Regions from separate parts of the Streptomyces sp. NPDC051987 genome, predicted to be linked through region 1. Evidence: riboswitches for the same ligand, from Rfam matches in the RefSeq annotation. Region 1 holds a riboswitch; the other holds the start of a gene.
The links. Region 1 has a riboswitch for cobalamin ahead of AB0M11_RS12815 (cobalamin biosynthesis protein). Riboswitches for the same ligand answer to the same signal wherever they lie in the genome.

Region 1 (6,918 bases):
AACTCATCACTGCCGTAGGTGGCATAAGGGGCAACCCGGACAGGGCCGCCGAGGTCCGCCGCCATGTAGTGGATCGCCGGCAGTTCGGGGACGAGCGTGGAGACGGCCGTCGCGTGGACGGCGTGTGTGTGGACGACGGCGGCGGCGCCGGTGCTGCCGTAGATCGCGAGATGCATCGGCAGTTCACTGGTCGGGACCAGGGTGCCGAGGACCTGGCGGCCGGTGAGGTCGACGCCGGTCACGTCGTCCGGGGTGAGCCGGTCGTAGGGCACGCCCGACGGCGTGACCAGCACGGTGTCGCCGACGCGGACAGAGACGTTGCCGGAGGTGCCGACGACGAGTCCGTCGGACACGGTGCGGCGGGCGGTGGCGACGAGTTCACCCCAGGCCTCCGCCTCCGCCGCGCGCGCGTCCCGCCTTCGCCGTTCCGGCCCGCCTGGCGCGCCGGAGCGTCCGTCCCGTCCGCCGCGTTCGTCCCGCCCTTGCTCACCCATGGCCCGATCCTGCCAGGCGGCACCCCGAACCGGCCGCGCGGCAGGGCACCGTGGATCGTCCGGCACGGCCCGGCGCACGCGGGGACGCCGCCTGCCAAGTGACCAGAATCTCTTCACCGGGACGACGGACCGGTCGAACTCGCCCGCCCGGGGGCCGCCGGCCAAGCGGCGACTGGGGCGCCGGACCGGAAACGGAAGGGCGACCCTCTCTCATTGACACCCCCAAGCCCACCTCAGTTCACCTGTCGTTCACCCAGGTTGCCTACGGTCCAACAGCCAATGACTTCGAAAGATTGCCTGGGTAAATGGAAAGCTTCTCGCTGATCCTCGCGATTGTGGTGATCACCGCACTCGCGTTCGATTTCACGAACGGTTTCCACGACACCGCCAACGCGATGGCCACGACCATCTCGACCGGTGCGCTCAAGCCCAAGATCGCGGTGGCCATGTCCGCCGCGCTCAATCTGGTGGGCGCCTTCCTCTCCGTGGAGGTCGCCAACACGATCTCCAAGGGTCTCGTCGACGAGAACGGCATTCGTCCCGAGGTCATCTTCGCCGCGCTGGTCGGCGCCATCCTCTGGAATCTCGTGACCTGGCTGGTGGGCCTGCCCTCCAGCTCCTCGCACGCCCTCATGGGCGGTCTGATCGGCGCCACCGTCGCCTCCGCCGGATTCGGCGCGGTCCACGGCGACGTGCTCGTCACCAAGGTCCTGCTCCCGGCGGTCGCCGCCCCGGTGGTCGCGGGACTCGCGGCGGCGGTCTCCACCCGGTTCTCCTACGCGATCGGCGAGAACGCCGACGACAACGCCACCCGCAAGGGCTTCCGCGTCGGCCAGATCGCCTCCGCCGGACTCGTCTCGCTCGCGCACGGCACCAACGACGCGCAGAAGACGATGGGCATCATCACCCTCGCGCTGATCGCGGGCGGCTCGATAGCCCCCGGCTCGAACCCTCCCACCTGGGTCATCCTCTCGGCCGGTCTGGCCATCGCGCTCGGCACCTACATCGGCGGCTGGCGGATCATCCGCACCATGGGCAAGGGCCTGACCGACCTCCAGCCGCAGCAGGGCTTCGCCGCCCAGACCAGCGCGGCCACCGCCATCCTGGCCTCCTCGCACCTCGGCTTCTCCCTCTCCACCACGCACGTCGTCTCCGGTTCCGTGATGGGCGCCGGCCTCGGCCGCAAGGGCGGCACGGTCCGCTGGTCCACCGCGACCCGGATGCTGGTCGCCTGGCTGCTCACCCTCCCGGCCGCCGCGCTGGTCGGCGCGCTCGCCGAGTCCGTGACCGACCTCGGCGACTGGGGCACGGCGGTCGTCGCGGTCTTCCTGGTGGCCTCCAGCGCCGCCATCTGGAAGCTGTCCCGCCGCGAGGTCGTGGACAGCGGCAACGTCAACGACACCGGGGCCGCCGAGCCGGACGGCGTGGTGACCGCGGCGATCGCCGCCGTGACCCCACCGCCCGCCGGCCCGGTCACCGACGGCCTCACCGCCACCATCCCCGCCCCGGCCCCCGCTCCCGCCCCGTCCGCCGCTCCCGCGACCGACCCGGCCGCCACCGTCTGACCCCGAGGAAGAAGCGACATGAACATCGACTGGGCAGCCATCGGCTCCGTCTTCGGCGTCAGCCTCGTGGTCACGGTGGGCCTGGTGGCCCTGTTCACCCTCGGCATCAAGGGCCTGTCCGCCCGCGAACGCGCCACTGCCCAGGGCGGCTCGGCGACCCTGGCCGCGACGGCCGCCTGGCTCTGCTTCACCGGCTGCGCGGCCGCCGTGGCCTGGGGCATCCACCTGATCGTGGCCAAGGCCTGACTCGAGGAGGCCTCGCCGGCGCCAGGAAGGCTCCTCTCCCGTCCGTCCGGAGAGGAGCCTTCGGCATGCCCCACCCGCCTCGTTGGGCAACCGGTGTGGGCCTTCCCACACACTCCCCTCCCAGGTCAACGGCAGGTTGACGGGTCTTCCGGGGGCGTGGTGGACTGCCGGAGCCATGTACGGCGGCAAGGGAGGAAGCCGGTGTGAATCCGGCGCGGTCCCGCCACTGTCACCGGGGAGCAGTCCCCGGAAGCCAGGAACTCCCGCCGCCGTTCTCGTCGAACCAGGGCGTGGACACCCTGAGTGAGGACACAGAGCCATGCGCGGCTGCCGTTCGAGGTTCAGTACCCGGCCCCTCCGCCACCCCGCGGCCGGCTGAGCCGATGGGTGCCGATCGCGTCTTCGCGTACGGTGCCGCCGCCGGCCTTCTCGGTGATCTGCTGCTCGGCGATCCGCGCCGCGGGCATCCGGTCGCCGTGTTCGGGCGGGCGGCCGGGACGGTGGAGCGGGTGCTGTGGCGGGACCACCGCGGGTGGGGCGCGCTGCACACCGCCGTGTGCGCGGGCGGCGCCGTGGCGCTGGGAGTTGTGGCCCAGCGGGCCGTACGACCGTCCACCGCCGCGTCCGTGGCCCTGACCGGCGCGGCCACCTGGGCCGTGGTCGGCGGTACCTCGCTCGCCCGGGAGGCCCGCGCCATCGGACGTCGTCTGGCGGCGGGCGACGTCGAGGCGGCCCGCGCCCGGCTGCCCCATCTGTGCGGCCGGGACCCGCAGGCCCTGGACGCCGACGGGATCGCCCGTGCGGTCGTGGAGTCCGTCGCCGAGAACACGAGCGACGCGGTCGTCGGGGCGCTGGTGTGGGGGGCCGTGGCAGGTGTGCCGGGGCTGCTCGGCTTCCGGGCCGTGAACACCCTGGACGCCATGGTGGGCCACAGGTCGGCCCGTCACCGGCGCTTCGGCTGGGCTTCCGCGCGGCTGGACGACGTGGCCGGGTGGCCGGGGGCGCGGCTCACCGCCGCGCTGGCCGCCGTGGCCGGGGACGACCCGCGCGGGGCCGTACGGGCCTGGCGGGCCGACGCGGCGCGGCATCCGAGTCCCAACGCGGGTCCCGTGGAGGCGTCGTTCGCGGGAGCGTTGGGGGTACGGCTCGGGGGGACGTTGTCGTACGGCGGCCGGGTCGAGCACCGGCCGGTGCTGAACGGGGAGGGGCGGACCGTGCACGTGGCGGACATCGAGCGGGCGGTGCGGTTGTCGCGGCGGGTGGGGTGGCTGGCGCTGGGGGTGAGCGCGGCCGCGGCGCTGCTGCGCGGGGCGTGCCCGGGAAGGACGTCATGAACAACGGCGGTCTCCTGGTGGCCGGTACCACCTCCGACGCCGGCAAGAGCGTCGTCACCGCCGGTGTCTGCCGGTGGCTGGTGCGGCAGGGCGTGAAGGTCGCGCCGTTCAAGGCGCAGAACATGTCCCTCAACTCGTTCGTGACGCGGGACGGGGCCGAGATCGGGCGGGCCCAGGCCATGCAGGCGCAGGCCTGCCGGGTGGAGCCGACCGCGCTCATGAACCCGGTGCTGCTCAAGCCCGGCGGCGAGCGGAGCAGTCAGGTCGTGCTGCTCGGCAAGCCGGTCGGTGAACTGAGTGCGCGCGGCTACCACGGCGGGCGGCAGCGGCAGTTGCTCGGGACCGTGCTCGACTGCCTCGCCGAGTTGCGGGGCACGTATGACGCGGTGATCTGTGAGGGAGCGGGCAGTCCGGCGGAGATCAACCTGCGCCGCACCGACATCGTGAACATGGGGATCGCCCGCAACGCCGGGCTGCCCGTGCTGGTGGTCGGGGACATCGACCGCGGAGGCGTGTTCGCGTCGTTCTTCGGCACCGTCGCCCTGCTCTCACCGCAGGACCAGGAACTCGTCGCCGGGTTCCTCGTCAACAAGTTCCGGGGGGACGTCTCCCTGCTGCAGCCGGGCCTCGACATGCTGCACGGGCTCACCGGGCGGCGCACCTACGGCGTCCTGCCCTTCCGGCACGGGCTCGGGATCGACGAGGAGGACGGGCTCCGGGTCTCCCTGCGCGGGACCGTCCGGGAGTCGAACACCGCCCCGCCCCTCGGTCCGGACGTGCTGCGGGTCGCCGTCTGCGCGATCCCGCTGATGTCCAACTTCACGGACGTGGACGCACTGGCCGCCGAACCGGGCGTCGTGGTGCGGTTCGTGGACCGGCCGGAGGAACTCGCCGACGCCGATCTCGTCATCGTCCCCGGCACCCGGGGGACGGTCCGTGCCCTGGAGTGGCTGCGCGAGCGGGGGCTCGCGGACGCGCTGCGGCGCCGGGCCGCCGAGCAGCGGCCGGTGCTCGGCATCTGCGGTGGCTTCCAGATCCTCGGGGAGCGCATCGAGGACGACGTCGAGAGCCGGCTGGGCCGGGTGGACGGGCTCGGCGTGCTGCCGGTGCAGGTCCGGTTCGCCCACGAGAAGACGCTGACCCGGCCCGTCGGGGAGGCCCTGGGCGAGCCGGTCGAGGGGTACGAGATCCACCACGGGGTCGCCGACGTCCAGGGCGGTGAGCCGTTCCTGGACGGGTGCCGGGTCGGGCAGACCTGGGGCACGCACTGGCACGGCTCCCTGGAGTCGGACGGCTTCCGCCGGGCCTTCCTGCGCGAGGTGGCGGCCGCGGCGGGCCGCCGGTTCGTGCCGGCCCCCGACACCTCGTTCGCCGCGCTGCGCGAGGAGCAGCTCGACCGGCTCGGCGACCTGATCGAACAGCACGCGGACACGGACGCGCTCTGGCGGCTCATCGAGTCGGGCGCGCCGCAAGGACTGCCTTTCATCCCACCGGGAGCGCCCGCATGAGCACTGTGTTGTTGTTGTCGACCGCGGACACCGATCTGCTGGCGGCCCGAGCCGCCTCCGGTGCCGGCTACCGGATCGGCAATCCGACGCGCGTCGACGTCACGGAGGAGCTGCCCGCGCTGATGGACGGCGCGGACATCGCCGTCGTACGGCTGCTCGGCGGCAGGCGGGCCTGGGAGGACGGGCTCGCCGCGCTGCAGGCCGCCGGGATCCCGACCGTGCTGCTGGGCGGCGAGGCGGTGCCGGACGCCGAGCTGATGGCGGAGTCGTCGGTGCCCGCGGGCGTGGTCGCGGAGGCCCTCAGGTACCTCGTCGAGGGCGGCCCCGACAACCTGCTGGAGCTGTCCCGGTTCCTGTCCGACACCGTGCTGCTGACCGGCGAGGGGTTCGTCGAGCCGCGGAAGATGCCCGAGTACGGCGTCCACGGCGAGCGCCCGGTCGTGGCCGGGCGTCCCACGGTCGGCGTGCTCTTCTACCGGGCCCATGAACTGAGCGGCAACACCGGCTTCGTGGACACCCTGTGCGACGCGATCGAGGCGCACGGCGCCAACGCCCTCCCGGTGTACTGCGGTTCGCTGCGCGGGGCGGACGCCGGACTGTACGAACTGCTGGGCCGGGCCGACGCGCTGGTGGCCACCGTGCTGGCGGCCGGCGGCACGCACGCCTCGCATGCCTCGGCCGGCGGCGACGAGGAGGCCTGGGACATCGGGGCGCTCGCCGAGCTGAACGTGCCGGTGCTGCAGGGCCTGTGCCTCACCTCCTCGCGCGCGGCCTGGGACGAGTCGGACGCCGCGCTCTCCCCCATGGACGCGGCGATGCAGGTCGCCATCCCGGAGTTCGACGGACGGCTGATCACGGTCCCCTTCTCCTTCAAGGAGCAGGGCCCCGACGACGTCCCGGTCTACGTCGCCGACCCGGAACGGGCCGGGCGTGTCGCCGGGATCGCCGTACGGCACGCGGTGCTCCGGCACAAGCCGAACGCCGAGAAGAAGGTGGCGCTGGTCTTCACCGCCTACCCGACCAAGCACTCCCGGGTCGGCAACGCGGTCGGCCTGGACACGCCCGCTTCGGCGGTCCGGGTGCTGGACGCGCTCCGGGACGCCGGTTACCGGGTGTCCGGACACCCCGCCGAGGGCGACGAGCTGATCCACCGGCTGATCGCGGCCGGCGGCCACGACGTGGAGTGGCTGACCGAGGAGCAGCTGGCCGCCGCGCCCGCGCGGGTGCCGCTGGCGGACTACCGGGCGTGGTTCGCGAAGCTCGACCCGCAGCTGCGGGACGCGATGACCGAGGCGTGGGGCGAACCGCCGGGCGGCCTCTACGTCGACGGCGACGACATCGTGCTCGCGTCGCTGCGGTTCGGGAACGTCGTGGTCATGATCCAGCCGCCGCGCGGCTTCGGGGAGAACCCGATCGCGATCTACCACGACCCGGACATGCCGCCCTCGCACCACTACCTGGCGGCCTACCGGTGGCTGGAGAACAGTTTCGGCGCGGACGCGATCGTGCACATGGGCAAGCACGGCACGCTGGAGTGGCTGCCGGGCAAGGGTCTCGGGCTGAGCGCCGGCTGCGCGCCGGACGCGGTCCTCGGCGAGCTCCCGCTGGTCTACCCGTTCATCGTCAACGACCCCGGCGAGGGCACCCAGGCCAAGCGGCGCGGCCACGCCACGGTCGTCGACCACCTGGTGCCGCCGATGGCCCGTGCCGACACCTACGGCGACCTGGCCAAGCTGGAGCAGCTGCTCGACGAGTACGCGCTGGTGTCGGA
Region 2 (6,918 bases), on a different contig from region 1:
GCTGTCGGGGAAGGTGCGCGAGGCGTCCGGGGCCTGGATCGCGATGCACGCGGCCGACGCGGCGATCGTGCGGCGGGCCCGGGAGACCCGGCCGGAGCGGTGGTTCACGTACATGGCGGCGAAGCTGACGGCCGCCGGGGCACCGGAGGAGCACGTGGCCCCGTTGCGCGGCGGACCCCGGCGCCGAAGCGCCCCGCCCGGCCTGGCCCCCGCCCTCCCCGACCGGGAGATCCTCCCCGGCGAGCTGCTCGACCTCCCGGGCCGCCGGCTGCGTGCCGTCTGGACGCCCGGCCACACGCCCGGCCATGTCTGCCTGCACCTGGAGGAGGAGCATCCGGCCCGGCTGCCCGGCCAAGGCCGCCTGTTCTCCGGCGACCACCTGCTCCCCGAGATCACCCCGCACATCGGCCTCTACGAGGATCCCGACGACGCGACCGTCACCGACCCCCTCGGCGACTACCTCGACTCCCTGGAACGCGTCGGCCGCCTCGCCCCCGCCGAGGTGCTCCCGGCCCACCAGCACACCTTCACCGACGCGCCGGGGCGGGTCCGCGAGCTGCTGGCCCACCACGAGGAACGCCTCGCCGGACTGCTCTCGCTCCTCCAGCAGCCGCTCACCCCCTGGCAGTTGGCGGTGCGGATGGAGTGGAACCGGCCCTGGGAGCAGATCCCCTACGGTTCGCGGAACATCGCCGTCTCGGAGGCCGAGGCCCATCTGCGGCGCCTGGTGAAGCAGGGGCGGGCGGAGGCGGTGACGGGGAGCGAGCCGCTCACGTACGTGGCCGTGTGAGCCTCGCGCGACCGGCATCCGCGGGACCGACGTCCGCGCGACCGACACCCGCGCGGCTGTCGTCCGCGGGGCCGTCGCCCGCCCGCACGACATCCGCGGGACCGAAGCCGACCCGGCCGGCATCCGCGGTGCCTTCCCGTCCCGCCGAATTTCGTTCGCCGGGTGGCGCTCCCGGCTGCTAGACAGACGCATGGACCCTCTGGAACGGCTGCTCGCCGAACGCGCCTGCGAGCGTCTCGTCGTCGACTTCGTCCGCCGGCTCGACCTCGGCGAACCGTCCTCCGTGGCGGACCTGTTCACCGAGGACGGGTGGTGGGAGTGGCCGCCGCCCGGGGACGGGCGGCGGGCCGAGGGGCGGGCGGCGCTCGCCGCCTACTTCGGCTCCCGGCCGCCGGGCCGGCTCTCCCGGCGCGTGATGTCGAACATCCTCGTCACGGTGACGGGACCGGACACGGCGGCCGCGACCTCGTACTTCCAGACGTACCGGGTCGACGGTCACGACGGCGCGACGGTGCCGGCCGGGCCGCCCGTGCAGGTCGGGCACTACGAGGACCGCTTCCGGTGCGTGGACGGCGGCTGGCTGCTGGCGTCCCGGACGCTGGTGCTGCCGTTCGGCGGGCCGACCCCGACGGCGGGCGGCTGAACCACCCGCGCCCCGGGCTCAGTTGACGGCCTGCTCGGCGGTGATGAGCATCTCCGCCAGGTCGGCGAGGGTGGCCAGCTGCCGGGCGTTCATCTGCGGGGCGCGGGCGGCCAGGCGGACCAGACCGCTCTCGCGGAGCCGGGAGAGCGGGTCGGCCTGGGCCTCCAGGCCCTGCAGCACCGGCTGGAGCGCCTCGTGCAGCGCCTCGGGCTCGTCGGCGGTGAAGAAGCCGGCCGGCAGACCGAAGAACCGCCGCAGCCGGTCGGTGTGTTCGAGGCTCGGCAGACCGCTCTTGCGCCACTCGCTCAGCCACTGCCTGCTGGTCCCGGCGATCGCCGCGAGCTCGCCCAGCGAGTACCGCTTCCCGTCGGGACGGCGTCGGTGCTCGCGGATGAAGTCGAGGCGCTGCCGCACCCGTTCGGCGAGCCCCGTCTCGGGCACCGACCCGCCGGCGAGGAGTTCGGCGACGACCCCGGCCGGGACCCCGGTGCGGTAGGACAGGTCGGCCACGTCCAGCACCTCGGACAGCCGCCCCGGCCGTCCGGTCAGCTCCCCGAGCCGTCGCAGTACGGCGGTCAGCGGGGCATGGGCGTCACTCACCAAAGTCCCCCCTGGACACGCGTGGTCGGCCGATCGGCCGAGCAGACGCGAGGCTATCCAATCACCGGTCCCACCCACCAGACATGACAAGGACCACTGCGCAAGAAGGCAGGGATCGTTGACATGTGACAGACCGACAGGAAAGGATCACGGCACCAGGCCACGGTCGAACCGAACCGTCCCTGGTGCCGCCCGTGGGGGAGCGGCATCCGGGGCGACCAGCCGCCCGCCTCCTCCCCAGAAGGTGAGGCGAACCGATGCCGCAGCCCGTCCTGCTCCTCGGTGCCGGCCGCCGGCGCGCGTACGACGAGTTCGCGCTGGCGCGTGTCGCCGCGGTCCGCCCGGTGCTGCTCGTGGACGCCGCGCCGCCCGCCTGGGCGCAGCCGTTCCTGGCCGGTCACCTCGCGGCGGACCCCGGCAAGGGCGGTGCCACGGCCTCGGCGGTGGTGCGGTTCGCGGCCCGGCACCGGGTCCGCGGCGTGCTGACCCACTCGGGCGCGTACGCGCTCGCCGCCGCCAGGATCGCCGGGCAGTTGGGGCTGCCCGGCCCCTCCCTCGCCGCGGTCGCCGCCTGCGGTGACCCGCCGGCGCTGCGCGCGCTGCTCGCCGCCCGCACGGTGCCCACCGACGACCCGGACGGTCCCGGTGACCCGGGCGGCCCCGGCGCGTCCCGTGTCTCGGCCGAGACGGTCGTCCTCGACGGCGAGATCCGCATCGCCGCCATCACCCGTACGACCCTGGGCCCGGCGCCCGCGCGGCAGCCGCTCCGGCACGCCGTGCACGCCCACGACGGCCTGCTGCACAACCGTTTCCTGCGCCTGGCCGTCGACCGCACCGTGCACGCCCTCGGTGTCGACCGGGGTGTCCTGCACATCGGCCTCACCCTGACCGACCGCGGCCCCCGGGTCACCGACGTCGCCCCGCAGCTGCCGGGCGATCTGATCCCGCTCCTGGTCCGGCGGGCCACCGGCGTCGATCTCGCGCAGGTTGCGGCCGCCCTGGCCACCGGCGAGGTGCCCGACACGACGCCCACCCGGCAGCGGGCGGCGGCGGTCCAGTTCGCCTACCCCGCCGCCACCGGGCGCCTCGAACGCCTGGACCTCTCCCCCGACGCCGTCCACGAGCCCGGCGCCGACCGCATGCTGCTCACCCGGCACACCGGCGACCGGGTCACCGCCGGCCCGCACGCCACCGTCGCCGACCGGCTGGCCCTGTGGGTGGCGGTCGGCGAGACCCCGTCCGACTGCGACGACGCGCTGCGCCGCATGGCCCGCCACCTCTCGGCGGACATCGCACCGCTCGCGAACGCGGCCTAGGAACACGCGAACCCGGCCGGGGAACCCGGGCACGACAGCGACACGCCGCAGCAGGGCCCAGGCGTCCTAAGGTGGCGCCATGACCCAGCACCCGACGCCCGTCGAGGCCTTCGAACCCCCCTACTACGTAGCCGTCTTCGCCTCGGTGAAGACCGAGGACCAGAGCGGCTACGGCGAGACCAGCGCACGTATGGAGGAGCTGGTGAAGGACATCCCGGGGTATCTGGGGATGGACCACGCGCAGACCCCCGGCGGGCTGGGCATCACCGTCGGGTACTTCCGGGACGCCGACGCCCTCACCCGGTGGCGGACCGACACCGAGCACCGCGCGGCGCAGAAGCGTGGGCGGGCCGAGTGGTACGAGAGCTACACCCTGCACGTGGCGAAGGTGGAGCGAAGCCACGGCTTCACACGCGGGTAGTCCCGCGCCCCGACACCGGGAAGCGACCGCCCGGACCAACTCCCCCGCGCCCCCCAGGACGTCGGTCCGGTCGGTGACCCGGGGCCCACGTCGGCCGAACGCCGCGGCCCGAGCGGGCTCCCCGTCATGGCATGACCGTAACGAAAGGGTCCCGCTGCCTCGCTCCGCACAGCCCCCTCTCAGGGGCGCGGCGGCGGCCGGTAAGGTAGCCGGGTCGTCATCACCCGTACGGGGGGAAGCCGGTGCAATTCCGGCGCTGACCCGCAACCGTGAGCCACAACCCACCTGTGGCGAGCCGGACCGCCCCACGCGGGACGTTGATCGGCTCAGGTGCGCCGGCACCCGTCGTCGCACGGCACCGTCGAGGTTTACGGAGCCGAGCCGCCGGGGTGTCCCGCGCTGCCCGGCTCCCCGCAGGGAGAGGCACCCGCCGACCATGACCGTCCTCCGCCGCACCGCAGGGGTGCTGGCCGCCACCGCCGTGATCGGTACCGCCACACCCGCGACGACCGCGCTGGCCGCCGGCACCCCGTCGCCGTCCGCGTCCGCGGTCCGGCCGTCCGGGCTGTACGGCAGCTCCGACCCCCGGTACGACGGCGTCTGGCGGCAGTCGCTCGCCCTGCTGGCCCAGCGTGCGACCGGGGTCACCCCGGCCGCGAAGGCGGTGGACTGGCTGGCCGGGCAGCAGTGCGCCGACGGCGCGTTCGCGGCGTTCCGCGCCGACCCCACGGCGGCCTGCGACACCAAGGTGACGGTCGACACCAACAGCACGGCGGCCGCCATACAGGCGCTGAAGTCGGTCGGCGGCCACGACGCCGCCGCGGCCAAGGCCGCGACCTGGCTCAAGTCGGTGCAGAACAAGGACGGCGGCTGGGGCTACACCCCGGGCTCGCCCAGCGACACCAACTCCACGGGCGTGGTGATCGGCGCGCTCGCGGCGGCCGGTGCGAGCGCGGACAGGTCGCCGTACGACCTGCTCGCCAAGTGGTCGGTGCCCTGCGGCCAGGACGGCGGCGGCGCCCTCGCCTACCAGCCGGACAAGCAGGGAAAGCTGGCCGCCAACGCGGACGCGACCGCGGCCGGGGTGCTCGCCGCCCTCGGCAAGGGCTTCGTGACGACGGCCGGGAAGGCGCCGGCGGCGGACCCCGCCTGCGTCGGCGCCGCCAAGGCCCTCACCCCGGCGGAGGTGGCCCGCAACGGCGCCGCGTACCTCGCGGACGCCATGTCCCGGACCGGCCACCTCGTCTCCGCGCTGCCCGGCGCCAAGACGCAGCCGGACTACGGCAACACCGCCGACGCGGTCGTCGCCCTGGCCGCGCAGGGCTGGACGGAGCCGGCGCGGAAGCCGTACGCCTGGCTGGCGGCGCACGCCGTGCCGTGGGCCGAGCAGAGCGGGCCCGCGGCCTGGGCCGAGCTGATCCTCGCCGCGCACGCGATGGGCGCGGACCCCCGTGACTTCGGCGGGACGAACCTGGTGACGGCGCTGAACTCGACGGGACCGGCCCCGCGGGCGGCTGCCGCGGAGCACGCCGGGGAGAAGCAGGACAAGAAGTCCGGTACCGGCGTGTGGTGGATCGTCGGTACCGGTCTCGTCGCCGGCATCGGCATCGGCTTCCTGTTCAGCGGGCGGCGGAAGCAGCGGCAGCTGTGACCGCGGCCCGCCGTGCCGTGCTGCTGCTCCTGGCCGCGCTGACGCTGTGCGCGGCGGTCGCGGGGCCGGCGGCGGCCACCGGCTACCGCTACTGGTCCTTCTGGGAGCGGGACGGCGCACGCTGGACGTACGCCACGCAGGGCCCCTCGACGGCGCGGCCCGCCGACGGCGCGGTCGAGGGTTTCCGCTTTGCGGTGAGCGAGGACTCCTCGGACGCGTCGCGGCCGCGCGGCACGGCGGACTTCGGGACGATCTGTGCGCGGACGCCGGCCGTCGGGGGCCACAAGCGGGTGGGACTGGTCCTGGACTTCGGCACGACGGCGGACGCGCCCTCGGGGGAACGGCCGCCCGCGCGCCGGACGGCCTGCGCGGTGGTGTCCGCCGACGCGACGGCGGCGGAGGCACTGGCCGCGGTGGCGAAGCCGCTGCGGTACGACACGAACGCGTTGCTCTGTGCCATCGGGGGGTATCCGCAGCGGGGCTGCGGTGAGGAGGTGGCCGCGGGGACGGGGGCGGGGGCCGGGGGCCGGGCCTCGGACAGCGGGCCGTCACTGGGCCTGCTGGCGGGCGCGGGAGTCGTGGCGCTCCTGGCCGCGGGGGCCTTCTGGCAGACACGGCGGCAGAAGAATGCGTGAGCGCCACGGCGCGGGCCGACGGGAGCCGGTCGCGCAGTTCCCCGCGGGCCGGTGGGGGCTTGTCGCGCCCACGCGGCGGCAGCCGCACACCGGGCACGGCCCCGCGCCCCTTACGGGGCGCCCCCTGACCGCCGACAGCAGCGACACCCCGAGCCGGTGGAACCTCCTCGCACCCACGCGGCGGCAGCCGGACGCCGGACACAGCCCCGCGCCCCTTACGGGGCGCGCCCTGACCGCCGACAGCGGCGGCGCCCCGAGTCGGTGGAGCCTCCTCGCGTCCGCGCGGCGGCAGCCGCCGCGCGGGGCGGCGTCGCTGCCTTCGCGTCGGCTCCGGCGCAGCCGCACCGTGCACCCCGGCGCCTGGTGGCTCTGGTCCCTCTCGCTGGGGGTCGCCGCGTCGCGGACCAGCAACCCCCTTCTGCTCGCCCTGCTCGTCACGGTCACCGCCTACGTCGTGGCGGTCTGCCGGAGCCGTTCCGCGCCCTGGTCCCGCTCCTACGCCGCCTTCGCCAAGCTCGCCCTCGGCGTCCTCCTCGTCCGCCTCGTCTTCACCGTCGTCCTCGGCTCCCCCGTCCCCGGCGCGCACACCCTCGTCACCCTCCCCGAAGTGCCGCTCCCCCACTGGGCGCAGGGCATCCGCCTCGGCGGCCGGGTGACGGCCGAGGCCCTCGTCTTCGCCCTGTACGACGGCCTCAGGATCGCCACCCTCCTCGTCTGCGTCGGCGCCGCGAACGCGCTCGCCAGTCCGGCCCGGCTGCTCAAGTCCCTCCCCGGCGCCCTGTACGAGCTGGGCGTGGCCGCCGTCGTCGCCCTCACCTTCGCGCCGCACCTGGTGGCGGACGTGCAGCGGCTGCGGGCCGCC

Region 2: it holds a riboswitch for cobalamin, as region 1 does, so the genes downstream of both, AB0M11_RS28050 (prenyltransferase/squalene oxidase repeat-containing protein) here and AB0M11_RS12815 (cobalamin biosynthesis protein) in region 1, are expected to answer to the same signal.

The regions. Positions count from the first base shown of each region.
Region 1 covers NZ_JBFAXI010000018.1:44,786-51,703, forward strand. Annotated here, with positions in the region: gene AB0M11_RS12800 (class II aldolase/adducin family protein) at 1-494, opposite strand, end outside; gene AB0M11_RS12805 (inorganic phosphate transporter) at 800-2,059, shown strand; gene AB0M11_RS12810 (hypothetical protein) at 2,078-2,305, shown strand; cobalamin riboswitch at 2,449-2,588, shown strand; gene AB0M11_RS12815 (cobalamin biosynthesis protein) at 2,689-3,639, shown strand; gene AB0M11_RS12820 (cobyric acid synthase) at 3,636-5,147, shown strand; gene cobN (cobaltochelatase subunit CobN) at 5,144-6,918, shown strand, end outside.
Region 2 covers NZ_JBFAXI010000062.1:1,155-8,072, forward strand. Annotated here, with positions in the region: gene AB0M11_RS28025 (MBL fold metallo-hydrolase) at 1-790, shown strand, start outside; gene AB0M11_RS28030 (nuclear transport factor 2 family protein) at 981-1,433, shown strand; gene AB0M11_RS28035 (XRE family transcriptional regulator) at 1,452-2,033, opposite strand; gene AB0M11_RS28040 (hypothetical protein) at 2,291-3,349, shown strand; gene AB0M11_RS28045 (antibiotic biosynthesis monooxygenase) at 3,429-3,770, shown strand; cobalamin riboswitch at 3,964-4,094, shown strand; gene AB0M11_RS28050 (prenyltransferase/squalene oxidase repeat-containing protein) at 4,207-5,421, shown strand; gene AB0M11_RS28055 (SCO2322 family protein) at 5,418-6,056, shown strand; gene AB0M11_RS28060 (CbiQ family ECF transporter T component) at 6,370-6,918, shown strand, end outside.